3 regions of the Kitasatospora sp. NPDC001683 genome follow, and region 3 is predicted to be linked to each of the others. Evidence: riboswitches for the same ligand, from Rfam matches in the RefSeq annotation. Region 3 holds a riboswitch; each other region holds the start of a gene.

Region 1 (9,391 bases), on a different contig from region 3:
TGCGCGTGGGAGGCGTCGAAGGAGACCGTGCTGCCGGCCGGCACCGCGTGCAGCCGCTCGCCGTGCACCAGGGTCAGCTCGCCCTCGTCGACCCGCAGGATCTCCACCGTCCCGGCCGGGTGCGGCTCGGCGGAGTACTCCTCACCCGGCGCCATCCGCCAGTCCCACAGCTCCAGCGGCCCGGGCGCCTCGATCCCGTGCAGCAGGGTGCCGGTGCCGCCCTCCGGGCCGGTCCAGAGCGGGACGGCCTGGTCGCCGGGCACGATCCGGACGTCCGGGCCCTCCTCGTAGTCGAGCAGCGTGGCGATCGAGACGCCGAGCGCGTCGCCGATCCGGACCACGGTGGCCACGCTCGGGTTGGTGCGGCCCTGCTCGATCTGGACGATCATGCCGCGGCTCACTCCGGAGCGGGCGGCGAGGGCGTCCAGGGTGTGGCCGCGCTCGGTGCGCAGCCGCTTGACGTTCCGGGCGAGGGCCCGGGAGACGAGGTCGGGGTCCGGCACGCGGGCAGTCCTCCGGTGTCCACCGTACGAGACGTACAGAATATTGTTCGGTCGAGTTCAGTTCAGTGCACTACGCTGCCGTTCCGGCAACAAGTCCATCCGACTGTACTTCGGAGTGCATTGTGCTGTCCTCAAACAACTCCAGGACCCTCAAGTGACCGTCCTGCTCGCCCTCTCCGCCAGCCTGCTCACCGGCCTGGGCGACTTCGGCGGCGGCATCCTCACCCGCCGGCTGCCCGCGCTCGCCGTGGTGGTCGTCTCCCAGACCGCGGCCACCGTCGTCCTGCTCCTCGCCCTGCTGGCCACCGGCGGCTGGGCCGACGCCTCCCCCGCCCTCTGGTACGCCGTCGCCGCCGGGGTGATCGGCCCCTTCGCGATGCTCGCCTTCTACCGGGCGCTGGCACTCGGCCCGATGGGCGTGGTGTCCCCGCTGGCCACCGTCGGCGTCGCGGTGCCGGTCGGCGTCGGGCTCGCGCTCGGCGAGCGGCCCGGCCTCGGCCAGCTGGCCGGGATCGCGGTCGCGGTGGCCGGCGTGGTGCTGGCCGGCGGGCCCGAGCGCGGCGGGCCGTCCGCCGCCCGCACCGCCCTGCTGCTCAGCCTGGCCGCCGCCTTCGGCTTCGGCGCCAACATGTCCCTGCTCTCGCAGGCCTCGGCCGGTGGCGGGCTGCTGCTCGTGCTGTGCGTCCAGCGGGTCGTCAACGTCCTCGTCGGCGGTGCCGCGCTGCTGATCGGCCTGCGCGGCACCGACACCTCCGGGCTGCTGCCGGAGCTGCGCTCCCGGCTGCCCCTGCTCACCGGCGTCGGGCTGGTCGACGTCGCCGGCAACGCCACGTACGCCCTGGCCTCGCACGGCGGCTCGGCGGCGGTGGCCGCCGTGCTCGCCTCGCTCTACCCGGTGGTGACGGCGCTGCTGGCGCGCGGGGTGCTGAAGGAACGGCTGCGCCCGGTCCAGCTGGTCGGCGCCGGGCTCGCCGTCGCGGGCACGCTGCTGCTCGCGACGGCGTGACCGACGGGGCCACACCGACGTGGCTGCACCGACGGGCTACTTCACAGGCGTCCAGCGCTTCTCGACGCCCGCCAGCTTCCAGTAGGCGATCGCGATCGCCCACACCACCACGAACAGCCCCGCGATCGCGTAGCCGACGTTGTCCAGCGAGATGTCCGCGATGAACCCGGTCACCGGATCGGTCAGGTCGAGCTTCTCGTGCAGCACGCCGACCAGCTCGATGGTGCCGATGATGAAGGCCACCGCGATCGACAGCCCGGTGATGGTCAGGTTGTAGTACACCTTGCGCACCGGGTTGGAGAAGGCCCACTGGTACGCGAAGTTCATGAACGTCCCGTCCAGGGTGTCGAACAGGCTCATCCCGGCCGCGAACAGCAGCGGCAGGCACGCGATCGCGTACCAGGGCAGCCCCGCCGCCGCACCCGAACCGGCCATCACCATCAGCGTCACCTCGGTCGCGGTGTCGAAGCCCAGGCCCAGCACCATGCCGACCGGGAACATCTGCCCGGGCCGGGTGATCGAGCGGGTCGCCCGGTTCAGGATCCGGGCCATCAGGCCGCGCGAGTCGAGGTGCTCCTCCAGCTCCGCCTCGTCGTACCGCCCGGCCCGCATCGAGCGGAACACCTTCAGGATGCCGAACAGCGCCGCCAGGTTGAGCGCGCCGATCAGGTACAGGAAGGCGCCGGAGGCCGTGGTGCCGATCATCCCGAGCCACTTGTGGGTGGCCGAGTCGTCGTCCATCAGCGTGCCCGCCAGCTGGGCGCCGCCCGCGACCAGGGCGGCCATGACGACCACCATCGAGGAGTGGCCGAGCGCGAACCAGAAGCCCACCGACACCGGTCGCTTGCCGTCCGCCATCAGCTTGCGGGTGGTGTTGTCGATCACCGCGATGTGGTCGGCGTCGAAGGCGTGCCGCATGCCCAGGGTGTACGCGGTGATGCCGAGGCCGACCCCGAAGACCTGGGTGCCGACGGCGTAGTTCTGCGGGGCGACCAGGAAGACGAGGGTCCCGAACGCCACCACGTGCATGGCCAGGATCACCCCCATCAGCCCGGCGGTACGGATGGTGTCCTCGCGCTTCCACCGGAAGGTGGGCAGGACGGAGGGGACCGCCTCGGCGGGAGTGGCGGTTTCGGGCAGGGTCATCTGCGGATCACGCTCCAGCACCTCGTGGAATGACGTCGTGAGATGCCGTGGCCGGTCTCCTGGCTTACGGGGCTTCCGGACCCGCCTTCCCAGGCGCACGAGGCGCCCAGTGGCACGTGGGTCCGGACAACTCTCCCCCGATCACAGTGGCGAGGGCCGCTCCGGAGTGGGACCTGTTGAGGGTCCGTCACCGGTCTTCCCGAGCACCACGGCGGGGAACACCGTAGGGGCAGGACGGCACCCTCGCAAGGTTGCGCACCTGTGCAGGTGTCCAGGATCACAGGTCGTGAGCTGCCAGAATGTCCGCATGCATCTCGTACCGGCCGACCGCGCGGGCCACCGCACCATCGACGGGCACCGGGTCTGCGAAGCCATCGCCGCCATCGGTGACACCGAGCACGTCCGCTCCTGGGCCGAGCGGTTCTCCCTGCTCGCCGACCCCGGACGGCTCGCCCTGCTGCTCGCCCTCCACCGGGCCGGCCCGCTCGCCGTCAGCGACCTGGCGGTCGCCACCGGCATGCGCGACCCCGCCGTCTCCCAGGCGCTGCGCCTGCTCCGCACCGCGGGCCTGGTCACCGGCGACAAGGACGGACGCGTGGTGCGCTACCGGCTCGTGGACGACGGCATGCGCCCCCTCCTCGACGAGTGCGCCGCCGCCGACCACGAGGAGCCGACCGCGGCCGCGGGCTGACGACCCGACCGGTACCCGCGAAACGGCGCCGCGACGCGGCCGGATGAGTACGATCACGATGTGCCGTCCCACCCCCACGTCTGGCCCGCCGACCGCTGGAACACCCGCCCGGTCAAGGCCCGCGTGCTGGCCGTCGCCCGCACCCTCACCTCGGCGACCCGGGTCCTGGACGTCCTCACCCTGCTGCACCCGGACGGCATCGAGCGGTACTTCACCGTCAACCCCGGCTCCGCCTTCGCCGACCGCGCCCTGGACGACTTCCTCCACGGCCTGCCCGGCTACACCGTGCTGGACTGGGAGGACGCCGTCCAGCGCCGCTTCGACCTGGCCGTCGCCTGCGCCGTCCACGCCTCCATGCACCGTCTGGACGCCCACCTGGTCGTCCTGCCGCACGGCGCCGGCTACAACCGCCTGGTCACCGAGTCCACCGGCGACACGGTCAGCGCCGCCGGCCTCTCCCGCCATGAACTCACCCACCGCGGACGGGTGTTCGTCGACGTCCTCGGCCTCTCCCACCCCGAGCAGCTGGACCGGCTACGGGTCTCCTGCCCCGAGGCACTGGACGTCGCCCAGGTGGTCGGCGACCCCTGCTTCGACCGGATCCTGCGCAGCGAACGCTCCCGCGACGGCTACCGCGCCGCGCTCGGCGCCGTCGACGGCCGCCGGCTCGTCGTCGTCAACTCCACCTGGAGCGAACACTCGTTATTCGGCCGCCATCCCGACCTGCCGCAGCGGCTGGTCCGCCGGCTGCCCGCCGACGAGTACACGGTGGCCGTCGTGCTCCACCCCAACGTGTGGAGCCGGCACGACCCCGAAGCCCTGCTCGACGACGCCCGCCGGATGGGCCTGCGCCTCATCCCGCCCCACCAGGGCTGGCAGGCCGCACTCGTCGCCGCCGACTGCCTGATCGGCGACCACGGCTCGGTCTCCGTCTACGGCGCCGCCCTGGAACGCCGCACCCTGCTCGTCGCCACCGGCGCCGCCGAACTCGACCCGCACTCCCCCAGCTACGCCTTCGGCCAGCACGCACCAGCGCTGGACCCCGACGGCGACCTCGCCGCCCAGCTCGAACTCGCCCTCGCCCATGACCCCGCCGACCTGAGCGACCTCACCGACCGCTCGCTCGCCCACCGCGGCGAATCCGCCCGGGTGCTGCGCCCGCTGCTCTACTCCTTCCTCGGCGGCCTGGACGAACCCGAGGGCGAACCGGTCCTGCCGCCCTACCCCAAGCCCGCGCCCCGCCCGACCGGTGACGGACCCACCGCGTACGACGTCGAGGGCAAGAGCGAGGGCACCGAGGTCAGCCTGCGGCGCTACCCGTTCCACCCGGACGACCACACCCCGCGCGGCTTCCACGCCCTCACCGACGACCACCCCGGCGACGCCCTGCGCTACACCGCCGAGGTCCTCGCCCGCACCGAGCCGCACGCCGAACGCCCCGCCGTCCGCTGGCTCGCCGACACCGCCCTCGAACTGCCCGGCCTCGCCGTCGCGGTGGCCGCCCTCGGCCCGGCCCGCCACCTGCTCCGGCTGCACGGCGGTCTGCTCCTCGAGGCCCGCGCCGAACGGGACTTCGGCTGCCCCGACCCCAGCCTCGACCCCCTGCTGCTCGGCTCGGCGCTCGCCTGCTGGCTCGCCGACGGCGGCGACCCGGCCGGCCTGCCCGAGCACGGACTCACCGTCCGCACCGGCGAACACCGCACCCGGGTGTCGTTCAGCGCTGGAACCTAGCCCGGCAGCTCCTGCAGCTCCCGCAGCCGCGCCCGGCTGCGCTCGGCCAGTTCGGCGTCGTCCAGTTGCTCGGCGAGGGCGACCAGCAGGGTGTGGGCCTGGGCCTCCTTGGCGTACTGCTTGCGGGCCCTGGCCCGCTCGACGCAGGTTCCGGCCTGCTCGACGGCGCGATCGAGCTGCCCGAGCGCCCGGTGGGCCCGGGCGTGCACCAGCGGCAGCTTCATCAGCATGTCGTGGTCCGCGGTGGCCACGGCCCGCACGGTGGCCCCGGCCAACGCGGCCAGCGCCTCGTCCGCACGGCCGTCGGCGATCAGCGCCTGCGCCAGGTTGTAGCTCTGCACGATCTCGCCGTGGGCATCGCCCTCGTTGGCCTCCCGGGCCAGCGTGAACCTCTCCACCGCGTCCCCCGGACGGCCGTCGGCCAGGCACAGCAGGCCGTCCGTCTCGTACAGCACGCCCACCACCCGGCGGTCGGCCACCAGCGGCACCTGCTCGGCACCGAGCGCCAACTGTTCGGCGGCGAGCCCGAATTCCTCCCGCTCGTAGTGGGCCCGGGCCAGCTGGTTGTGCATCCGCACCACCGCGTCCGGATTGTTGGCCCACCGGGCCGACTCGATGCCGACCTCGTGGGTGGCGATCCAGTCCGCGTACAGCTTGCGGCCGTGGTAGAGCGGCCACAGCGACTCGCACAGCCGCCACACCTCGTCGTGCCACCGCCGCTCGGCCGCCGCCTCCACCACCGCGCGCAGATTGGCCCGCTCGGCGTGGAGCCACTCCAACGCGTCCGCCCCGCAGCGGAATCCGGGCAGGTCCTCGCCGCTCGGCTCCTGCAGCCGCAGCCGCGCACCCATCGCCCGGTCCGCCAGCGAGGCCCTGCCCCGGTAGTACGCCACCACCCGCGCCAACAGCTCGCCCCGGTCCGGCAGTTCCCGGGCGCAGGCGTAGGCGTGCGTCCGCACCACGTCATGGGCCTGGAAGCGCTCCCCCGGCCCCTGGTCGACGACCACGTCCAGCAGGTGCACGGCGCACAGCTCGTCCAGGGCCTCCTCCGCCCGCTCGACGCCCACCGCGTCCGCCAGTTCGGCCGACACGAAGGGCCCCGGGTGCACGCCGATCAGCCGGTAGAGCGACCGGCCGGGCGAGGAGAGCCGCTGGTACACCGGGTCGTAGGTCTCCCGGAGGTTCCCCTCCTCGTTGTTCAGGATGGCCAACCTGCCTTCCTGGTGGGACAGTTCCGCCACCACCTGGCCGACGGACAGCCGGCCCCGGCCCAGCAGCTGGCTCCCGACGGCGTTCAGCGCGAGCGGCAGCCCCTGGCACCGCTCCACCAGCGCCGCCACCTCCACCTCGGTGCCCCGCCCGGCGCTCAGCCAGCCGCGGACGAGCGCGGCACCGGCCGCCGCACTCAACCGGTCCAGCTCGAGCACCTCGGCCCCCTCCATCCGCAGCGCGTCCAGCCGCCGCCGACCCGCCGCCACCACCAGCCCGCCGGACGGCAGCAGCGCCCGGACCTCGGCGGCGTGCTCGACGTTGTCCAGGAAGATCAGGCACCGCTGATCGGCGGTGACGGTACGGAACTCCCCGAACCGCTCGGCCTCCGCGTCCGGAGGGCGGACCCCGAGAGCCCGCAGGAAGCCCTCCAGCACCCCGGGGAGGTCCACCGCGGACCGGTGCCGGTACGCCTTCAGGTCGGCGTACAGCACCCCGCCCGGGAAGTGCGACGCCCGCTCCTTGGCGAACTTCGCCACCAGCTCGGTCTTGCCCACCCCACCGAGACCACTGAAGGCCACGACCGCCGGCCCGCCCTGCTCGGACCTGGCCAACGCGGCGGTGAGCGCCGCGAGTTCACGCTCACGGTTGACGAAGCTCGCCCGCGGCGGACGCACCTGGTACGGGATCCGGCGCTTAGGCGGCAGGTGGACCGTGACGTTCTGCCCCTGGATCACGTCCCCGTGCACCGTGCCCGACACGCTGTTGGACACCTCGTAGCCGTCCACCCGTGCGCTCCCTCCGACCGGACCGGGCCCCAGCCTACGGCGTGGGCCCGCCCCCGGGGCTGAATCCGCCTCAGGATCCGCCTCAGGACCCGCCTCAGGCCGTCTGGCAGGTCGGGCACCAGAACAGGTTGCGCGCCGCGTGCTCCTCCGTCCGCACCTCCGTGCCGCAGACCAGGCAGGGCATCGCGGCGCGGCGGTAGACGTACACCTCGCCGCCGTGGTCGTCCACCCGGGGCGGGCGGCCCATCGCCTCGGGGGTGTGCTCGGGCCGGACGGTGTCGATCCGGCCGGCGGCGACGCCCTCGCGCATCAGGGCGACCAGGTCGGCCCAGATCGCGTCCCACTCGCGACGGGTGAGGTCGCGGCCGGCCCGGTGCGGGTTGACGCGGTGGCGGAACAGCACCTCGGCGCGGTAGACGTTGCCGACCCCGGCCAGCACCTTCTGGTCCATCAGCAGCGCGGCGACGGTCGTCCGGCTGCCGGATATCCGGCGCCAGGCGGCCTCCGGGTCGGCGTCGGCGCGCAGCGGGTCGGGGCCGAGGCGGGCGGCGACGGCGGCCTTCTCGGCGTCGGTGACCAGCGCACAGGTGTTGGGACCGCGCAGGTCGGCGTAGCCGCCGTCATTGGCCAGCCGCAGCCGGACCAGGCCGACGGGCTCGGGCGCGGGCCCGTCGCCGAAGGTGAAGCCGCCGTAGAGGCCGAGGTGGATGTGCACCCAGGCGCCCTCCTCGAAGCCCAGGAACAGGTGCTTGCCGGTGGCCTCCGCGCCCGTGAGCAGTTGCCCGTCGATCGCCTTGGCCTCGTCGGCGAAGCGGCCCTGCGGGCTGGAGACCCGCACCGGGCGGCCGGCGAAGGCCTGGCGGTTCTGACCGGCGAGGCGGTGGATGATGTGGCCTTCCGGCACGGGCGTCAGCTCCCCGGGTGGTTCTGGCGGGTCCGCTCCATCATCGCAGCCCCCACCGACAGCTCCACGACCAGCGGGTCAGCGGACCGGCATCCCCATCAGCCGGGCGAGGATGACCCGGTCCAGCTCGGCGGCCGTACCGGCGACGTCCAGGTACGAGTTGTCGATGATCGGCAGCCCGGAGTTGTACCAGCCGGCCATCCGGCCGTGGATGCGCGCCACCTCCTCGTCACCGAGCCGCCTGGTCCCGCTGCGGCGGGCGTTGCGGCGCAGCACCGAGTCCAGGCTGGGCAGCAGCACGACCGGGATCATGCCGGGGCCGATGTGCCGCTTCCAGCCGCCGAGGCCGATCGCCGGACGGTCCGGGAAGACGGCGTCGTCGATGATGCAGGAGATGCCGTTGGCCAGGTAGTTGCGGCAGGCGAAGCCGCAGGTGCGGCGGGCCAGCCGGTACTGGGCCTCGGAGGCGTTGTTCCAGCCGGACTGCGGGTTGGCGAAGCCGGACTGCACCCACTCCCGGACGTCGTCCAGGCTGATGTGCGCGGTCGGGGTGGCCCGGCGCTCGGCCCAGTACCGGGCGACGGTGGTCTTGCCCGCCCCGGCGGGGCCGATCAGCAGCACGGCGATCGGCCCGGCGGGCGCGTGCCGCTGCGGCGGGTGGGCGGGGAGCTGGACGGGCGTGCCGGTGGGCAGCACGAAGTGCCCGGTGCCGCCGGCCGGTACGGGCGCGGTGGGCACCGGCCGCGGCGCAGCGGGGGGCACCGGCCGCGGCGCACCGGCGGGTGCGGGCGCCGGCGCGGGCCGGGGTGCCTGAGCAGGTGCCGGAGCGACGGCCGGTGCCGGCCCCGGCACCGGACCGGAAGCAGGAGCCGCCCCCGGCCGAACGGTCGGCGGCGGCGGAGCGGGCGACGGAACCGTCGCTCCCGACGGGGACGCCCCCGCACCGCCCCCCGGCGGCACCGGCGGAGCGGCGGGACGCGGCGGGACCTGCCCACCTGCGGCGTACTGCGTCACGGCACCTCCCGACAACTCTCAGCGGGACACTACACGGCGGCCCGGCAACGGGCACAGTCCGCCGCCGGGCCGCTGACCAGCTGTCAGCGCGAGGTGAGCTGCTCCGCCAGGGCGCGCAGGGCCAGTTCGTACGACCCGAGCCCGAACCCCGCGATGGTCCCGGAGGCCACCGCCGCGATCACCGAGGTGTGCCGGAAGGTCTCCCGCGCGTACGGGTTGGAGATGTGCACCTCGATCAGCGGCGCGGTGCGCTGCGCCGCGGCGTCCCGCATCGCGTACGAGTAGTGGGTGAACGCGCCCGGGTTGATCACCACGGGCACCTTCCCGTCGGCCGCCTCGTGCAGCCACTCCACCATCTGCTGCTCGGAGTTGGTCTCGTGCACCTCGACCTCGAAGCCG
Region 2 (9,391 bases), on a different contig from region 3:
CCATCGACCCGGCGCAGCGCCCGGCGGACGGTACGGCCCTGCTGGGGGCGCTGGCGGCGGCCCGGTCGACGGGGCAGGACCCGGCGGCCGTCCACGACCAGATCACCCGCGGCTGGCAGACCCTGGCCCTGTAGCCATCAGCCGCCGACCGCCACCTCGGGCTCGTGCCGCACCGGGAAGTTGACCGAGTTGGCGATGAAGCAGGCCCGGTGCGCCTGAGCGTGCAGGTCGAGCGCCTGCTCCGCCATTCCCGCCTCGGCGACCTCGACCGCGGGGTGCAGCACCACCGAGGTGAAGTGCCCGCCCTCCGGGGACACGGCCATGGTGCCCACCGGCCGGTCGGCGTACGAGGTCACCACGACCCCGTTCGCCGCGCACAGGTGCAGGTACGAGAGCAGGTGGCACTGGGCGAGCGAGACGAGCAGCAGCTGCTCCGGGTTCCAGCGGGCCGGGTCGCCCCGGAAGACGGGGTCGGCGGAGCCGGGGATGGTCGGCAGGCCCGCGGCGGACACCTCGACGTCGCGGGAGTAGGAACGGTGGTCGTTGGTGCCGGTGCCCCGGTTGCCGGTCCAGCTGATCTCGGCGGTGTACTCGTGCTGCCTGGCCATGGGGGTGCCTCCGTGGGAAGGGCGGTTCGCTGCGGACAGTCAACCGCAGGAGGCCACCCGCGGAGCTCAACGCGGCGTGGTCATCCGCGTGAGGATCGCGCCGGCGCAGTCGTCCACCGAGGCCCGCGAGGTGTCCACGACCAGGTCGTACCCGACCCCCTCGTGCACCGCCGAGGCCTGGGCGGCGGCCATCCCGGTGACCCGGTCGCCGCGCGCGGCCTCCCGGGCCGCGGCCACGGACGGGTCGCAGTGCACGCCGACCCAGAGCACGTCCAGGCCCGCCAGCGCCGTGCGCCACCGCTGCTGCGAGGCGGCCCCGCCGAGGAACACCTCGTCCACCACGACCGGCGCCCCGGCCCGGGCCATCGCCGCCACGCCGATGCTCCAGGCGGCGTCCAGCCGGGCGAAGACCGGTCCGACGGCCACCGTGCCGTCCCCGCCCTCCAGGCCGCCGATGCCGCCGTCACCGCCGAGCAGCCACGGCGGCAGCGCCTCCACCATGGTGTCCGCGCCGAGGTGCAGCCACGGCTCCGGCAACAGCTCCTGCAGGCGCCGGGCGATGCTCGACTTGCCGGAACTGGAGCCGCCGTTGAGGACGATCACGTGCATGCGCCCACCCTACGGTCGCGTGCCCGACCCCGTCGCGGAATCGAACGCCGCCGCGGCGGCCGCGAACGAGGAGGCCAGCGCGGGCGCCCCGGCCCAGTGCAGGTGCAGGTACGAGGCGTGCACGGTGCCGCCGGCGAAGCCCTCCGTGCGCGGCCCGGTCGGCAAGTGCCAGCCCCAGGCGGGGTGTTCGCCCGCGCCCGGCTCGCAGACCGTGCGGTGGAACTCGTGCCCGCGCACCCGGGTGCCGGCCGGGGCGAGCGGGGAGTCGTGCAGGGCGGCGGCCTCCCGGTAGCCGAGGGTGAGCCGTTCGGTCATCCGGGCGGTGGCGTCCAGCACCCCGCACATCGGCAGGCCGTCCAACTCCCGCCCCAGGTACAGCAGTCCGGCGCACTCGGCGGCGATCGGCCCGCCCGCGGCGGCGAATCCGGAGATCGCCGAGCGCAGCGCGGCGTTCCCGCTCAACTCCCGTACGTACAGCTCCGGGAAGCCGCCGCCGATGACCAGTCCGGCGGTGCCCTCCGGCAGCGCCGAGGCGTGCAGCGGGTCGAAGGGGACGACCTCCGCGCCCGCAGCGCCCAGCAGTTCGGCGTTCTCGGCGTACGAGAACGAGAACGCCGCGCCGCCTGCCACCGCGATCCGCGGCCGCCCGGGGACGGGCACGACCTCGGTCGACGGGTCCCACGGTTCGGCGTCCAACTCCGGTGCCGTGTGAGCGAGTTCCAGCAACGCGTCCAGGTCCACCGAGGAGGCGACCAGGGCGCCCATGTCCGCGACCGCCTTGACCGCCTCCGCCGAGCGTTCCACCGCCGGGATCAGCCCGAGGTGCCGGGACGGCGTGGCGACCGCCGCCGAGCGGCGCAGCGCGCCCAGCACGGGCACCCCGGAGCCCTCCTCCAGGGCCTCCCGCAGGAGTTGCTCGTGCCGGTCGGAGGCGACCCGGTTGAGGATCACCCCGGCGAGCCGCACCTGCGGGTCCCAGGACGCGAAGCCGTGCACCAGCGCGGCCACCGAGCGGGACTGCGAGGAGCCGTCCACCACCAGCACCACGGGCGCCCGCAGCAGCTTGGCGACGTGCGCGGTGGACGCCAACTCCCCGCGCCCGGACGCCCCGTCGAACAGGCCCATGACGCCCTCGACCACCGCCACGTCCGCCCCCGCCGCGCCGTGCAGGAACAGCGGGGCGATCCGCTCCGGCCCGCACATGAAGGCGTCCAGGTTGCGGCCCGGACGCCCGGCGGCGAGCGCGTGGTAGCCCGGGTCGATGTAGTCCGGGCCGACCTTGTGCGGCGACACCGCCAGTCCACGCGCGGCGAGCGCCGCGATCAGGCCGGTGGCGACGGTGGTCTTGCCGGCGCCGGAGGAGGGGGCGGCGACGACCAGGCGGGGGACGCCCCGCAACGGGCTGGTGCTCAAGGGGTCACCACTCGATGCCGCGCTGGCCCTTGCGGCCGGCGTCCATGGGGTGCTTGACCTTGGTCATCTCGGTGACCAGGTCGGCGAATCCGGTCAGCGCCTCGGGCGCGTACCGGCCGGTGATGACGACGTGCTGGCTGCCCGGGCGGTCCTTGAGCACGGACACCACCTCGTCCGGGTCGATCCACCCCCAGTGCATCGGGTAGGTGAACTCGTCCAGCACGTAGAAGCGGTAGGTCTCGGCCGCGAGGTCCCGCTTGACCTGCTCCCAGCCCTCCTTGGCCGCCTCCTCGCTGGACATCTCCTGCTCGGCGGAGCGCTGGATCCAGGACCAGCCGGAGCCCATCTTGTGCCAGTCGACGGTGCCGCCCTCGCCGGAGGCGCCGAGCACGCGCAGCGCGTTCTCCTCGCCGACCTTCCACTTGGCGGACTTCACGAACTGGAACACCCCGACCGACCAGCCCTGGTTCCAGGCCCGCAGCGCCATGCCGAAGGCGGCCGTGGACTTGCCCTTCCCGGGGCCGGTGTGCACGGCGGTGATCGGCTGGGTGCGCCGCTGGCGGGTCGTCAGTCCGTCGTCGGGAACGCTCTCGGGGACGCCCTTGGGCATGTCGGTCAGGCCGCCTTTCGCATCGAAGTGGTGGTCGCACGAGTGGTCGCACGGTTCTCGCGGACGAGCGAGGCCACGCCCTCGGCGCGCAGCTCGTCCAGGCTGACGGCGCTGCCGCCGAGCAGCCCGGCCAGGGTACGGGCCAGGCCCAGCCGGACCGGTCCGGACTCGCAGTCCAGCACCACGCTCGCGGTGCCCTGGGCGGCGAACAGCGCGGCCGCGCGGTGCGAGCGGGCGAGCGCGTCCCGCCCGCCGGTGGCCCGGCCGTCGGTGACCACGACCAGCAGCGGGCGCCGGTTCGGGTCGCGCAGCCGCTCCACCCGCAGCACCTCGTGGGCGCGCAGCAGGCCGGCGGCCAGCGGGGTCCGCCCGCCGGTGGGCAGCGACTCGAGGCGGGCCGCACCGACCTCCACCGAGGAGGTCGGCGGCAGCGCCAGTTCGGCGTCCGCACCCCGGAAGGTGATCATGCCGATCTTGTCCCGGCGCTGGTAGGCGTCCATCAGCAGCGACAGCACCGCGCCCTTGACCGCGGTCATCCGCTGCCGGGCGGCCATCGATCCGGAGGCGTCCACCACGAACAGCACCAGGTTGGACTCCCGTCCCTGGCGCACCTGTTCGCGGAAGTCGTCCTTGTGCAGCACCAGCGCCCGGCCGGCCCGCCCGCGCGCCACCTGGTGCGGCGCGGCGGCCTGCAGGGTCGCGGTCAGGTGCAGCCGGCTCAGGGTGCCCTGCGGCCGCCGGGCCCGGACGGTGTGCCCGCCGGTGGTCTCGGCGGGGGAGCGGCGGCCCTGGGCGCCGTGGCCGGTGCCCTGCACGGTGAACAGTCGGGTGCGGTACGGGTCCCCGGCCGCGACCGGCGCCGACTCCCGGGCGGGGGAGGGGTGTTGGGCCGGGACGGGCTGCGGCGTGGGTGCCTCGGCGTCCGAGGCACCGCTCTCGGGGGCGGACGCCTCCGGGATGCCGCCGTCGGACGGCTCCGGAGCGCCACCGCCGTCGGGGCCGCCGCCCTCCGGACCGCCGCCGTCGGGGTCGCTCCCGTCCGGACCCGGCCCGTCGCCCTCGGGCTCCGGGTCCTCCGGCTGGGAGTGCTCCTCCAGCGTCCGGTCCAGCTGCTCCTCGTCCAGCCCCGGAGCGTCGAACGGGTTGCGCCGGCGCCGGTGCGGCAGGGCCAGCTGGGCGGCCTTGCGGACGTCCTCCTCCAGCACCTCCACCCGCCCCGCCCAGGCGGCCAGCGCGACCGCGGTCCGGGCCATCACGATGTCCGCGCGCAGCCCGTCCACCTCGAAGGCCGCGCACACGGCCGTGATCTGACGCAGTGCCACATCCGTCAGCTCGACCTTGGGCAGCAACTCCCGGGCGGCGGTGATGTGTTCGGCGAGCTCCCGCTCCTGTGCCGCGAACCGCGCCGCGAAGCCGGCCGGGTCGGTGTCGTAGGCGAGCCGGCGCCGGACCACCTCGGCCCGCTCGGCCGGGTCCCGGGTGGCGGCGATCTCGACGGTCAGGCCGAAGCGGTCGAGCAGCTGCGGCCGCAGCTCGCCCTCCTCCGGGTTCATCGTGCCGACCAGCAGGAACCGCGCCGCGTGCCGCACCGACACGCCCTCGCGCTCGACGTACGAGCGCCCCATCGCGGCGGCGTCCAGCAGCAGGTCCACCACGTGGTCCTGGAGCAGGTTCACCTCGTCGATGTACAGCACGCCGCGGTGCGCCTTGGCCAGCAGTCCGGGCTCGTACGCCTTGACGCCCTCGGCCAGCGCGCGCTCCAGGTCGAGCGAGCCGACGATCCGGTCCTCCGCCACGCCGACCGGCAACTCGACCAGCTGGGACGGTCGTTCGTGACTCGCGACGGCGGCGTGCGGCCCGTCCGGGCACTGCGGGTCCGGCGCGGCCGGGTCGCAGGCGAAGCGGCAGCCGTCCACGGCGGCGATGGAGGGCAGCAGCCCGGCAAGCGCGCGCACCATGGTCGACTTCGCGGTGCCCTTCTCGCCGCGCACCAGCACACCGCCCACGGCCGGGGAGACCGCGTTCAGCAGCAGCCCGAGCCGCAGGTCGGCCATGCCGACGATCGCGGTGAACGGATAGCGGACGTCACTCATGCGTCACTCCCAGGTGCCCCGGGCGGGAGGAACGGCAGCGTTCCGGCCGCCGGCACCCCGCCCTCGATCAGCTTCCACAGCGCGTCGGTGTCCGCGTGCTCCTCGATCAGGTCGCCCAGCCGGTCCAGCCGGGCCTCGCGCGCCGCGGCGAAGGAGGTGTCCGGCGCCGGCACGAACGCCCGGCCCGCCAACTCGGCTACCTCGCACAGGAGTTCGCGGCGGAAGCCGTCGTTCTCCAGTGCGCCGTGCCAGGTCGTGCCCCAGACCGAGCCGACCCGGCAGCCGTCCAGCCCCTGCCCATCGTCATCAGAGATGAACGGTTCCCCTCCCTCGACCGACACCACCCCGTGGTGGATCTCGTAGCCCTCGACCCGCTGCCCGTACGCCTCGCCCACCGGCCGCGCCAGCACCTTCTCGGCACCGAAGCGGACGTCCGTCGGCAGCAGGCCCAGCCCGCCGACGAGCCCCGCCTTCGACTCCACCTCGTCCTCGATCGAGCGCGCCAGCATCTGGTAGCCGCCGCAGACCCCGAGGATCGGCAGCCCGGCCGCCGCCCGCGCCTTCAGCGCCGGCTCCAGGCCGCGCTCGCGCAGCCAGGCGAGGTCCGCCACCGTCGCCCGGGTGCCGGGCAGCACCACCAGGTCGGCGTCGGCCAGCTCCTCCGGCCGGGTGGCCCAGCGCACCAGCACGCCCGGCTCCTGCGCCAGCGCGTCCAGGTCGGTGAAGTTGGACAGCCGGGGGAAGCGCACCACGGCCACCCGCAGCACGTCCGCCCCGAGCGGCCCTGGCCCGTCCACCCGGTCCACCACCGTGGACAGGTCCAGCGAGTCCTCGGCGTCCAGCCACAGGCCGGGCAGCATCGGCAGGGTGCCCAGCACCGGACGGCCGGTCAGCTCGTGCAGCATCTCCAGCCCGGGCGCCAGCAGTTGGGCGTCACCGCGGAACTTGTTGACGAACCAGCCCGCGACGTGCCGCTGGTCCTCCGCGGACAGCAGCGCCAGCGTTCCGTACATCGCCGCGAAGACCCCGCCGCGGTCGATGTCCCCGACCACCACCACCGGCAGGGCGGCGGCCGTGGCCAGGCCCATGTTGGCGATGTCCCGGTCGCGCAGGTTGATCTCGGCGGGCGACCCGGCGCCCTCGCACACCACCACGTCGTAGCGCCGGCGCAGGTCCGCCAGGCACTCCAGGGCGCGCTCCAGCAGGACGGGCTTGCGCTCGCGGTAGTCCAGCGCGCCCACCTCGGCGACCGGCCGGCCGAGCAGCACCACCTGGCTGCGGCCGTCCGCGCCGGGCTTCAGCAACACCGGGTTCATCGCCGCCTCCGGCTCCACCCGGGCGGCCTGCGCCTGCATCGCCTGGGCGCGGCCGATCTCGGCACCGTCGGCGGTGACGAAGGAGTTCAACGACATGTTCTGCGCCTTGAACGGCGCGACCCGCACGCCCTGGCGAGCCAGCCAACGGCAGATCCCGGCCGTCACCACGCTCTTGCCCGCGTCCGAGGTCGTCCCGGCGACCAGCAGCGCGTTGCTCATGCGTCCACCTCGCTCCGCTCGGCAGGCGCTTCGCACAATGCGCACCTTCCGATGACGAGCTCGCTGCGCTCGCTCATGCGTCCACCTCGCTCCGCTCGGCAGGCGCTTCGCACGATGCGCACCTTCCGATGACGAGCTCGCTGCGCTCGCTCATGCCCCACCCCTCCTCTTGCCGAACAGCATCCGCAGCAGGACGTGCCCCGCGACCGTCGTACCCAGCGCCAGCGCGCCCACCCGCCGGGACAGCGTGCAGGCCCGCTCGATGTCGTCCACCGTCACCGGCCGCAACTCCCCGCCCAGCACGGGCCGGTGCTCCACGCGTTCACGTGGCTCCGCACTCGCCTCCGGGCGCTCCTGCCCCGGAGCCGACGGTCTCCCCCAACCTGGCGGCTGGGAGGTGCCCCCGCGCTCCGGCGCGCCCTTCGGCTCGTGCGGGTACCGGAGCGTCCCGCCCAGCCGCACTCCCACCGCACCCGCGAAGGCCGACTCGGCCTGGCCCGCGTTCGGGCTCGGGTGGGCGGAGCCGTCCCGGCGCCAGACCCGCCAGGCGGTCCGGGGCTCGGGCGCGGCGGCCACCGTCAGCAGCGCGGTGAGCCGGGCGCCCGGCCAGCCCGCGACGTCGTCCAGCCGGGCCGAGGCCCAGCCGAAGCGGGCGTAGCGCGGCGAGCGGTGGCCCACCATGGCGTCCAGGGTGTTCACGGCGCGGAAGGCCAGCAGCCCGGGCGTGCCCGCCAGGGTGCCCCAGGTCAGCGCGTTCACCACGGCGTCGGCGGTGTTCTCGGCCACCGACTCGACCACCGCCCGGGCGATCTGCTGCCCGTCCAGCGCGCTCGGATCCCGCCCGCACAGGTGCGGCAGCCGCTCCCGGGCGGCCGTCAGATCGCCCGCGGCCAGCGAGCGCCCGATGGTGCGCGCCTCCCTGGTCAGTGAGGTGCCGCCGAGCACCGTCCAGGTCGCGGCCGCCGCCAGCGCGGCCCGGCCCAGCGGACGGCGCCCGACCGTACGGTCCAGCGCCAGCGCGCCGGCCGCGACCGCGCCCACGCACAGCGCCGTGTACCCGGCCCCGGCGGTCCGGTCGTCGCGCCACACGCGCCGCTCCAGGCGGGTCGCGGCGCTGCCGAACAGGGCGACCGGATGGCCGCGGCGGGGGTCGGCGAAACGGGCGTCGGCGGCGTAGCCCGCGACGGCGCCCAGCGCGAAGGCGGCGGCGCGGGTCAGCGGGCGCACGGCGGCGGGCCGACGGGGCGGGGCAGCCTGCATCGCGTGGGTGTCCTCACTCAGGGTCCGCGCCCTGGATCGACGTACCGGGGGCGAGAGTCTCCTGGCTTCCGGGTCGGACGCACCCCCGGGCCTTCCAGCGGCTCCTGACGGCCCGCCGTGGCACTTCCGAGCGTGCTCCCCGGTGACAGTGGCGGGACCGCGCCGGACTCGCACCGGCTTCCTCTCCATGCCTCCGTTTGGCCCCAGGATCCCATCACGCGGCCGAACCGGGAGTCAACCGAGGTCGCGGAGGGGTTGGTCACACGACGGACCGGTACCGGCCACCGATACCGGCCTGTGCGATCGCCCAGCGCGGGGGAGGGCCCGTCAGCTCCACTTCGTGCGTTCGGCGGCTGGGACGGACCGAGGGCCGCACCTACGGTTCGGTGCCATGCGCCGCAGAAAGTCCCCCGCCACTGCCGCCCCTCCCCCCGTGCCGTTCTCACCCGAGGCAGCCCGCGCCCACCGGGCCGGCCTCGGCCTGACCCCCGAACAGGTCGCCGAAGGCATGGCCGCGCACGGCGTACGGCTGCTGGCCGGGCACGTCCTCGCCTGGGAGAACGGCGACCTGCGCCCCGGCGAGGCCGAGTTCGTCGCCCTGGCCCGCGCCCTCTGGTGCCCGGCCGACCAGCTGATGGGCGGCCGCCCGGTGAGCCTGCGCGACCACCGCCTCGCCCGGGAACTCAGCCCGGACCTCGTCGCCGAGCGGGTAGGCGTGCCGCTGCCCGCCTACCGGCAGGCCGAACTGACCGGCCACTGGGACGGCGACCCGGACCAGACCCACGCCCTCGCCCAGGTGCTCGGCCTGCGGCTGACCGAACTGATCGAGGCCACCGGGCGCGGCGAGGCCCTCGACCGCCTCCTACGCCAGTGCGTGGGCAGCCGCTGGCAGCCCCACCTGCGGCCACTCGCCCACCTGGTCCCCGTCCCGGAAGCCGACCTCGCCGCCGTCCTCCCCGTCCTCCATCAGGAACACCACGTCCCCTCCCACTGGGGCGCCACCGCCCAGCCCCGCACCCCCACCCCGCCCCTCACCCCCCGCTTCTGGCACCTCCTCAGCACCCACAACCCCGCCATTCCGGTCTGACCCCCCCCAATCGGGCTTCGCCTCGTGCGCCCACAACACCCCCGCCCCCTCGTGGGCGCGCGGGCTCCGCCTCGCACCCCCACGCCCCACCTCCCCCCACCACCCGACCAGGCGAGAGGGACGCGCTGCGGGAGGGGCGGTGGAGGGGGTGGCCCGGAGAGGGGCGTTGCGGGTGA
Region 3 (9,391 bases):
CGTCGTCGAAGAGGTCGGGCTCCTCCTCGCGGACGGTGTCCACCACGGAGAACGCGAAGTCCATGTGCATGGACTCGTCACGGAACACCCAGTTGGTGCCGGTCGCGAGACCGTGCAGCAGACCGCGCGACCGGAACCAGTACACGTACGCGAACGCGCCGTAGAAGAACAGGCCTTCCACGCACGCGGCGAAGCAGATCAGGTTCAGCAGGAAGGCCCGCCGGTCCTCCTTGGTCTGCAGCGAGTCGATGTGGTCGACCGCGTTCATGTACTTGAAGCAGAACTTGGCCTTCTGCGCGATGGAGGGGATGTTCTCCACGGCGGCGAAGGCGGCCGCGCGGTCCTCCGGGTCGGGCAGGTAGGTGTCCAGCAGCGTCAGATAGAACTGGACGTGCACGGCCTCCTCGAACAGCTGGCGCGACAGGTACAGGCGCGCCTCCGGGGAGTTGATGTGCTTGTAGAGGCTCAGCACGACGTTGTTGGCGACGATCGAGTCACCGGTCGCGAAGAAGGCGACCAGGCGGCCGATCATGTGCCGCTCGCCCTCGCTGAGCTTGGCGAGGTCGGCGACGTCGGAGTGCAGGTCCACCTCCTCGACGGTCCAGGTGTTCTTGATCGCGTCCCGGTACCGGTCGTAGAACGACGGGTAGCGCATCGGGCGCAGGGTCAGCTCGAAGCCGGGGTCGAGCAGCATCTTGCGGTCGTCGGCAGTCATTACTGGCAGGCCTCGCAGGACTCGGGGTTCTCCAGGGAGCAGGCGATGGCGGCTTCCTGCTCCGGGGTGAGGGCGGGGGTGTTGACCGGCACGGGCGCGGCGGCGCGGGCGGCGCCGGAGGCGGCCTGGGCGATGCGGGTCGCCGGGCGCGAGCGCAGGTAGTAGGTGGTCTTGAGACCGACCTTCCACGCGTAGGCGTACATCGAGCTGAGCTTGCCGATGGTCGGCGCCGCCATGAACAGGTTGAGCGACTGGCTCTGGTCCAGGTACGGCATGCGCGCCGCGGCCAGGTCGATCAGCGCGCGCTGCGGCAGCTCCCAGGCCGTGCGGTAGAGCGAACGGACCTCGGCCGGCAGCCAGTTGAACTCCTGCACCGAGCCGTTGGCGTCGCGCAGGGCGTCGCGGGTCTGCTGGTCCCAGACGCCGAGCTCCTTGAGTTCCCGCACCAGGTACGGGTTGACCTGCAGGAACTCGCCGGAGAGCGTCTCGCGCTTGAACAGGTTGGACACCTGCGGCTCGATGCACTCGTACACGCCGGCGATGGACGCGATGGTCGCGGTCGGGGCGATCGCGAGCAGCAGGGAGTTGCGCAGGCCGGTCTCGGCGATGCGGGCGCGCAGGGCCGTCCAGCGGTCGGCCCACTGGGGGGCGGCCGTCGGGAAGTGGTCGATGTGCAGCTCGCCGCGCGCCGCACGCGTCTCGCCGTAGGCCTCGTGACGGCCCAGCTGTTCGGCCAGGTCGGCGGAGCGCTCGTAGGCGGTGAGCATGATGCGCTCGGAGATGAGCGTGGACAGCTGCTTCGCCTCGGCCGAGTCGAAGTCGATCCGCAGCTTGAAGAAGACGTCCTGCAGGCCCATCACGCCGAGGCCGACCGGCCGCCAGCGCGAGTTGGACGTACCGGCTTCGGCGGTCGGGTAGAAGTTGATGTCCACCACGCGGTCGAGGAACGTCACGGCGGTACGGACGGTGGCGTCCAGCCGCTCCCAGTCCATCGCGCCCAGCAGGTCGTCCGCTGAGGCCCCGGCAGCCACGTGCGCGCCGAGGTTGACCGACCCCAGGTTGCAGACGGCGGTCTCGGAGTCGTCCGTGACCTCCAGGATCTCGGTGCACAGGTTGGAGGAGTGCACCGTGCGGCCCGGCAGCGCGGTCTGGTTGGCGGCGCGGTTGGAGGCGTCCTTGAAGGTCATCCAGCCGTTGCCGGTCTGCGCGAGGGTGCGCATCATGCGGGCGTACAGGGTCTGCGCCGGGATGGTGCGCACGGCCTTGCCGGCCAGCTCGGCCTTGCGGTAGGCCTCGTCGAAGTCGGCTCCCCACAGGTCGACCAGTTCGGGCACGTCGGCCGGGGAGAACAGCGACCAGTCCTCGTTGGCGTTGACCCGGCGCATGAACTCGTCCGGGATCCAGTGCGCCAGGTTGAGGTTGTGGGTGCGGCGCGCCTCCTCACCGGTGTTGTCGCGCAGCTCGAGGAACTCCTCGATGTCGGCGTGCCAGGTCTCCAGGTAGACGCAGGCCGCGCCCTTGCGGCGGCCGCCCTGGTTGACGGCGGCGACCGAGGAGTCGAGGGTGCGCAGGAACGGGACGATGCCGTTGGACTTGCCGTTGGTGCCGCGGATCAGGCTGCCGCGCGAGCGGATGCGCGAGTAGGACAGGCCGATGCCGCCGGCGTGCTTGGACAGGCGGGCGATCTGCGCGTAGCGGCTGTAGATCGAGTCCAGGTTGTCCAGCGGCGAGTCGAGCAGGTAGCAGCTGGACATCTGCGGGTGCCGGGTGCCGGAGTTGAAGAGCGTCGGCGAGGAGGTCAGGTACTCCAGGCGGCTCATCAGGCCGTACAGCTCGGCCACTTCGCGCACCGACTGCTCGGTGTCGCCGACCGCCAGGCCGCAGGCGACGCGGAGCAGGAAGTGCTGCGGGGTCTCGATGACCTTGCGGGTGATCGGGTGGCGCAGCAGGTAGCGGGACTGGACGGTGCGCAGGCCGAAGTACTCGAAGCGGTCGTCGCCCGCGGTGTCGATCAGGGCGTCGAGGGCGGCGGCGTGCTTGGCGACGAAGGCCGCGGTGGTGTCGCCGATCAGGCCCTCGGTGTGGCCGACGGCGATCGAGGCGGAGAAGGAGACCGAGCCCTGGCTGTTCGCCTCGTCGACGATCTCCAGGGCGAGCAGGCGGGCCGCGAGCTTCGAGTACTGGGGGTCCTCGGCGATCATCGACGCGGCGGCGTCCACGGCCAGCCCGCGCAGCTCGGCGAAGTCCGAGCCGGCGTGGCGACCGCGCAGCGCGGCGGCGGCGACATGGCCGGGGTCGACCTCGGTGAGGTCGGCGCTGCGGTCGGTGAGCAGCCGCAGCAGCGCGCCTCCGGGGTCGGAGACCGTCGGGTCGGTGAAGGCGGTACCGGAGCCCTGGGTGGGCAGGGTGGCTGAGGCAGCGGTGGTCAAGGCGCTCTCTCCTGGCGGCGATCGGCGGCGTGATCGGGGTCACCCGGGCCGATCTGGGCAGGGGAGCACGGCGCGAACGCGGGGACGCGTCGCGCGAGGTGTCTCCCCGGCCCGCCCGCGAGGCCCGGAGGGGTGGTGCTGAGTGCCGGCGCGGCCTCTGCGGGAGGGCCGTGGCGCACGCTGTCCGGCAGGTACTCGGACTCGCGGGTACGGCTGTTGGGGCCGCCCGCACACCGCTGCGGGGCAGTCCCGGACTCTCACCGGGTTCCCCTGCATCGACAGCAGGAGTGAGCATACATGTAGTGCCGGCTGACTGCGGCGGCACCATATGTTGTGCCTGTCGTGTCGTGCGCGCCGACGGGCTGGGCGGCCCGTCAGTGCTTCAGGTAGACCTTGTACGTACTCGAATCGCCGGTCGGGGAGGTGAATTGGGCGATCAGCCGGTAGTGCCCGCTGGCGGTCAGGGCGGCGCTCAGCGCCCGGTCGGTGGCCTCCGGGGCGGTGCTGTCGAGGACGACCATGGTGAACCAGCCGTCCCGGATCGCGGCGGTGCTGCCGTCCTCGCCGTGGTGCTGCATTCCGGCGCCGTCGCGGTAGTCCGTCCCGGCCCGCGCGGAGACCCACTGTTCGGGCTTGGAGACGCTGCCGAGGTAGTACTCGGCGAGTCCGTCGACCTCGGTGAGGTAGTGGCCCTGGGGAACGGCGTGGGCCCGCAGGACGGCCAGCAGGCGGCCGGAGTCGGGCCCGTTCTGGTAGCGCAGGGCGGACTGCTCCATGCCGAGGGCGAGCAGCGCGACCCAGACCAGGATGCCGAGTTGGGGGTGGCGGAAGTGGGCGCCGACCAGCCGGGTGAGGCCGAGCCCCGCGATCGGGGTGGCGAGCAGCATGCCGTAGCCGAGGTGGCGGAACAGCGCCCCGGAGGTGCCGGTCGACAGGTGGACGGCGGGGATCAGCAGCGCGGTGGCGGTCAGCACGGCGCCGAGCAGGACCCGCCCCGCCCGGGTGGTGGCGGCGCGCTCGCCCTCGGGCGACTCGTGTTCGGTCATCTGCTCGCGGCGGGCGTACGAGATCGTGCCGGCCACCGCGAGGACGGTGAACAGTCCGCCCCACTGGAGGGTGCCGAGCAGGATGGAGCCGGCCGAGCCGGGGGCGTTGCCGTGCGCGGGGGACCAGTGCGCGACCTTGCCCAACTGGCCGTAGGGCAGCAGCAGGAGGGCGGTGCCGACGGCCAGCAGCAGGGCGCGCAGGGCGGCCGGGCCGGGCCGGCGGTGCGGCCAGGCGCAGGCGAGGGCCAGCAGGACCAGGGCGGGGACGGCCAGGACCGCCGAGTACGCGACGGCACAGGCCAGCGCGGCGGGCGGGGCGGCGGTCAGGACCAGGGCCGGTGAGCGCCGGGCGGTGAGCACCGTGAGCCAGGCCGTGAGGGCGACCAGGAGGACGGCGAGGGACTCGGGGGCGCCGTAGAAGCCGACCACGACGGTGGACTGCAGCACGGCGTAGGCGGCTATGCCGCAGATGGCGACCCGTTCGTTGAACAGCCGCCGGGTCAGCGAGTACAGCAGCACCGTGGTGAGCAGTCCGAAGCCGAGGCTGAGCAGCCGGGTGCCCCAGATGCCGCCCGCGTTCGCGGCGGCGCCGGCCAGCGGCGGGTACAGCCACGGCGAGCCGGGGACGCGGTCGAGCAGGTCGGTGGTGACCGGGGTGCCGTGCAGGAGGTGGTCGAGCTGCTGGCGGCCGGCGACCATGGCGGCGGCCTCGTCGGGGTGCGCGGCGGCGAGCAGGCGCAGCGAGAGCGCGGCCTGGACGGCCAGGACGGCGCCGAGCAGGCCGCGGGCGATCCAGCGCCGCCGGGGGCTGGAGGCCGGGTCCCAGCCGATCGCGGGGACCTGCGGGATGGTGTACGGGGCCAGCTCGACGCCGTCGGGGTTGTCCACGGCCACGGCCACGGCCGCGGCTCGGCGGGGTGCGGCCCCATCGGGGGCGATCGGCTCGGCGTCGAGGGGGTGCTGGGGGGAGGACTCGGGCTCTGTGCTCATCATGGGTTCCGGATGTCGAAGCCGTAGCGGGGGGCGGACACGCGCTTCTTGAACTCGGCGAGGGTGTCCGGAACGGTCTCGACCCGCCAGTCCGCCCGCTTGATCATGTTGAACCAGATGAAGCCGACGATGTCGTCGTGCGCCTCCAGCCCGGTGAACAGCTGGTCGACGAAGTCGCGCTGGTGCCTGCCCTGTTCGGCGGCGGTCTCGCTGATGAAGAAGGGCTTCTTGCAGAAGGTGCGGATCTCGGCCATCGTCGCGCCGTACAGGGCCTCGAAGGTCTTGGGGCTGTCGTTGGTGAAGTAGCCGGTCATGCCGGCCCAGTCGACGTAGTCGTCGCCCGGGTAGTACGGCGCGAGGCGGGTGTTGGGCGCGGGGACGGTGATGTTGGGGCTCCAGACCCAGATCACGTTGGTCGCGCCGGCCCGGTCGAACAGGTCGTGCACGTGGCGCCAGGCCGCGACGAAGTCCTGGGGGCTGGCGGTCTTGCGGCCCCACGGGTACCAGTCGCCGTTCATCTCGTGGGCGATGCTGATGGCGATGGGCTGGTCGAGCTTGGCGACCGCCTTGGCCACGCCGCGCACGTAGTCGTCGGTGTCGCCGGCCGCGATCGAGGCGAGCGAGTGGTCGTACGGCTCCCAGGCCATGAAGGGCAGGGCTCCGGCCTGGTAGATCCGGCGCACGCCGGCGGTGTCGAAGCCGCCCTTCCAGTGGGCGTAGTACTCCAGGATGTTCGGCTGCTTGCCGATCGCGGCGGTGTAGCCGGGCAGCGCGTCCATCGAGGCGGGCACGTCGGGCAGGGCGGCGCCGAGGTACTTGCGGCCCGGCTTGAGCAGCGGGGTGACGTCGTACGGGACGCCGGTGGGCAGCGCCCTGGGCTTGGCGGGGGTGCTCGGGGTGGCGCCGGGGCCGGTGGCGGTCGGCGCGGCCTGGGCGAGGTCGTCCTGCAGGGCGAAGCCCGGGTCGGCGGGGCCGCAGGCGGCGAGCAGCAGCAGGGTGGCGGTCAGCAGCGGGAGCGCCAGTCGACGACGGAGCAGGCCGGCCCGTCGGGGATGGGCGGACATGGCGATCACGCTGCTTCCGTGGGGCGCGGCTGGACGAGGACCCGGCCGACGATGGTGGCGTAGAAGAGGCCGGAGGCGAGGACCAGGGCGAAGTTCAGCGGGCCCATGGTGAGCATCCGCCAGATGCTCGTGCCGACCCAGAGCAGGGCCGTCCCGCCGCCCCAGACGATCACGCCGAGCCAGAACCGGCGGGTCTTGTTCTTCTTGGCGCCGCTGGAGCCGGTCGGCTGCCAGGCCATCCGGTTGCGGCGCACGATGTCCCAGATGGCGAAGACGTGCGCCCAGCCGTACATCATGCGGGCGGCCCAGGCCTCCAGCCGGTAGGGGTTGCGGTGCCAGAGCGGGAAGATCACCGTCGCGTAGATCAGGCCGGGCAGCACCAGCGCGGTGTTCTGCCAGCGGACCAGGTCGGGGCGGGCGAGCAGCAGGATGATCGGGACGAGCGGCGAGACGAGGGTGAACAGCGCGGTGTGGATGTAGTAGAAGAACCCGGACAGGTAGCAGGCGCGGGTGACCGGCCGGAGCTTGGTCTGCCAGAACTTCTTGCTGCCGAGCAGGCTCATCGAGCCGGTGCACCAGCGGTACTGCTGGTTGAAGAAGCCGCCGACGTTGTCGGGGCAGACCCCGGTGGCCAGGGCGATGGGTATGTACTGCAGGTCCCAGCCGAGGCGGCGCAGGTCGAAGCCGGTGTGGACGTCCTCGGAGTGGCCGATCAGCGTGGTGCCGCCGTTCTCCTCCAGGGCGGCGCGCCGGTATATCGCGCAGCTGCCGACGCAGATGGCGCCGTCGTTGCGCTGCCGGGAGACCTGGACGGTCCGGTAGAACAGCTCCTGGACGGCGCCCGCGCCGCGCTCGATCCAGTTCTGCGAGTCGAGGATGCGGAAGAACTGCGGGGACTGGACGATGCCGAGGCGGGGGTTGGCCGCCATGTAGGGGAGCATCTCGTCCAGCAGGTCCGGCCGGGGCGCGAAGTCGGCGTCCAGGATGAGGATGTAGTCGCTGTCGGAGTTGCGGAAGCCGAACTGCAGGTTCCCGGCCTTCTTGAACCAGCCGAGCTTGTCGCGGGTGCCGTAGACGAATTCGAAGTCGACGGCCATCTGCGCGAGCTGGGGGCTGTTGCTGTCGTCGAGGACGTACGGCGTGACCTCGCCCGGGTACTGGTCGCGCAGCCTGGCGACGTGGGTCCAGGTGTTGTGCAGGACCTCGATCGGCTCGCCGGCGACGGGCAGGAAGACGTCGACGGTCGGATAGCGCTCGGGCCGCCAGGACTTGACCAGCTTGCGGTGCGCCGCGAGGTCGAAGGTCTCGTTGAAGCCGTGCACCCAGCGGGATATCAGGTAGTAGACGATGGTGAAGGCGAGCGGGGGCACGAAGACGAGGAACCAGGGCGTCGCCTTGAGCAGCCCGATCTCGCTGGCCACCATGCAGGCGAAGCTGACGAGGGAGAAGCAGGTCAGCACCCACAGGTGGGTGCGGGCGTAGAGGTACTTCTCGGTGTTGTCCGGCGGCTGGGGGAGCAGGCCCCACTGGTTGCGGGCGGCCGGGTCGCGCCGGCTCCGGCGACGTGAGACGGGTGGTTGACCGCTGCCCGCGAGTCGCGCGCTCTCGGTGACAGTCACGTGCTCTACTCCCCCGGAAGCCGTCTTGTATCTGAACCTTCCCCGCCGGTCGGCCGTTGTCGGTCGGGCTCGCGGGGGACGCCAGGATCGTACGGGACCGGTCGTGGCCGATTCGCTCCCCCCTCTACCGTCGGCCATCCGGAACCGATATCGAGTTCCGATCGTGATGTGCACGGAGGTGCAGACGGAGCACTTGTGTACGGTTGTCCGCCCAGGGGGCGAGGACGGAAGCGTGATGAACATCGAGGTCGGTGGGGTGCGGCGGGCCGCGCGGAGGCTGCGGGCGGTCGCCGCGTTCGGTGCGGTCACCGCACTGCTGGCCGGGTGCAGCGGCCAGGTCGGGGCGGTGGAGCAGCCGCCGGCCGCCTCCGCGTCGACGGCGAGCCTGTGCTCGACCCCGCAGAACCCCTTCCCCAAGCTGGCGTTGGACGGCGGGTCGAAGGTCCTCGAACCGAACCCGTGGAACACCGCGGGAACCATCTGCGTGGACCCGGTGGACGACACCGGCTTCACGGTGTCCCAGATCCGCGACTTCGTCCCGAAGAACCCGCTGGCCCCGGGCGCCTACCCGAACGTCTCCACCGCCCCCGGCGCGAGCGGCCTGCCGGTGCCGGTCAGCGCGCTCGGCGACGCGACCGCGGACTGGGACGCCAACGGCCGGGTGAGCGGCTCCTTCAACCTGTCCTTCGACCTCTGGTACGGCTCCAGCCCGGACAACTGCCTGCCGGGCGAGAGCGCCGAGCTGATGGTGTGGCTGGACTCCACCGACAGCGTGCGCCCGGCCGGGGACAAGGTCGCCGACGCCCAGCAGTTCGGGGACGCCGCGTACAACGTGTTCCAGGCGCCGATCACCGGCCCGCACAGCGTGATCAGCTACGTGCGCACCACGCCGACCCACACCACCCGGGCCCTCGACCTGCGGCTGTTCACCGCCGACGCGATGGCCCGCGGGTACGTCCCCAAGGGCTCCTACCTGTGCCGGGTGCAGGCGGGCTTCGAGGTGTGGAGCGGCGGCACCGGCCTGCGCAGCGAGTCGTTCGCCTTCCACAACCGGGTCGGCCTGCCGGTCGGCGAGATCCCGGCCGGGGCTCCTGGGATCTGCCTGCGGCACGGCGGCGGCCCGGGGGGCGCCGTGGTGAGCGTCGGGGCCTGCGGCGACCCGGGCTCGTCGACCAGCTGGACGGTGGGCAACGACGGTTCGCTGCGCGGGGGAGCGGCCTGTCTGGTGCCGGGCGCCGACCGGACCTCGGTCACGCTGGCCGACTGCACCGGCGGCTCCGGGCAGCGCTGGGTGCCCACCGCCGGGGGGCGGTTGATGCACCAGGACTCGGGCCTGTGCCTGGGCACCGCGGGCGGTGCGCTGGCGGACGGTACGGCGGTGCAGCTGCGGACGTGCGCGGACGTGGTCTCGCAGCGTTGGCGGATCCCGTACAACGGGGTTGCGTGAGGCGGCTGTTCGTCGCCGGCCGGGCCGGCATCGACGCTTCGTCCGCGCAGCCCCCGGGGGGTTCGTCCGCGCACCCCCCAT

The links. A riboswitch is a leader RNA that binds a small molecule or an ion and turns the genes downstream of it on or off. The one in region 3 is predicted to bind cobalamin.
Region 1: linked by a shared signal. The riboswitch ahead of ACWCYO_RS26505 (Nickel transporter NicT) and the one ahead of ACWCYO_RS15575 (ribonucleoside-diphosphate reductase subunit alpha) in region 3 are both predicted to bind cobalamin.
Region 2: linked by a shared signal. The riboswitch ahead of ACWCYO_RS27755 (cobalamin biosynthesis protein) and the one ahead of ACWCYO_RS15575 (ribonucleoside-diphosphate reductase subunit alpha) in region 3 are both predicted to bind cobalamin.

What each region holds. Positions count from the first base shown of each region.
Region 1 is NZ_JBSFGK010000055.1:28,596-37,986, forward strand. It holds gene ACWCYO_RS26495 (helix-turn-helix domain-containing protein) at 1-503, opposite strand, end outside; gene ACWCYO_RS26500 (EamA family transporter) at 658-1,509, shown strand; gene ACWCYO_RS26505 (Nickel transporter NicT) at 1,546-2,655, opposite strand; cobalamin riboswitch at 2,688-2,881, opposite strand; gene ACWCYO_RS26510 (ArsR/SmtB family transcription factor) at 2,963-3,346, shown strand; gene ACWCYO_RS26515 (hypothetical protein) at 3,407-5,077, shown strand; gene ACWCYO_RS26520 (AAA family ATPase) at 5,074-7,074, opposite strand; gene ACWCYO_RS26525 (Fpg/Nei family DNA glycosylase) at 7,169-7,978, opposite strand; gene ACWCYO_RS26530 (AAA family ATPase) at 8,057-8,938, opposite strand; gene aroQ (type II 3-dehydroquinate dehydratase) at 9,076-9,391, opposite strand, start outside.
Region 2 is NZ_JBSFGK010000061.1:27-9,417, reverse strand. It holds gene ACWCYO_RS27790 (serine/threonine-protein kinase) at 1-134, shown strand, start outside; gene ACWCYO_RS27785 (OsmC family protein) at 138-608, opposite strand; gene ACWCYO_RS27780 (chloramphenicol phosphotransferase CPT family protein) at 675-1,217, opposite strand; gene ACWCYO_RS27775 (cobyrinate a,c-diamide synthase) at 1,227-2,630, opposite strand; gene cobO (cob(I)yrinic acid a,c-diamide adenosyltransferase) at 2,635-3,240, opposite strand; gene ACWCYO_RS27765 (putative cobaltochelatase) at 3,246-5,333, opposite strand; gene ACWCYO_RS27760 (cobyric acid synthase) at 5,330-6,868, opposite strand; gene ACWCYO_RS27755 (cobalamin biosynthesis protein) at 7,019-8,128, opposite strand; cobalamin riboswitch at 8,184-8,311, opposite strand; gene ACWCYO_RS27750 (transcriptional regulator) at 8,562-9,215, shown strand.
Region 3 is NZ_JBSFGK010000024.1:32,906-42,296, reverse strand. It holds gene ACWCYO_RS15580 (ribonucleotide-diphosphate reductase subunit beta) at 1-715, opposite strand, end outside; gene ACWCYO_RS15575 (ribonucleoside-diphosphate reductase subunit alpha) at 715-3,120, opposite strand; cobalamin riboswitch at 3,314-3,446, opposite strand; gene ACWCYO_RS15570 (glycosyltransferase family 39 protein) at 3,519-5,183, opposite strand; gene ACWCYO_RS15565 (glycoside hydrolase family 26 protein) at 5,180-6,244, opposite strand; gene ACWCYO_RS15560 (glycosyltransferase family 2 protein) at 6,250-7,668, opposite strand; gene ACWCYO_RS15555 (GH12 family glycosyl hydrolase domain-containing protein) at 8,099-9,310, shown strand.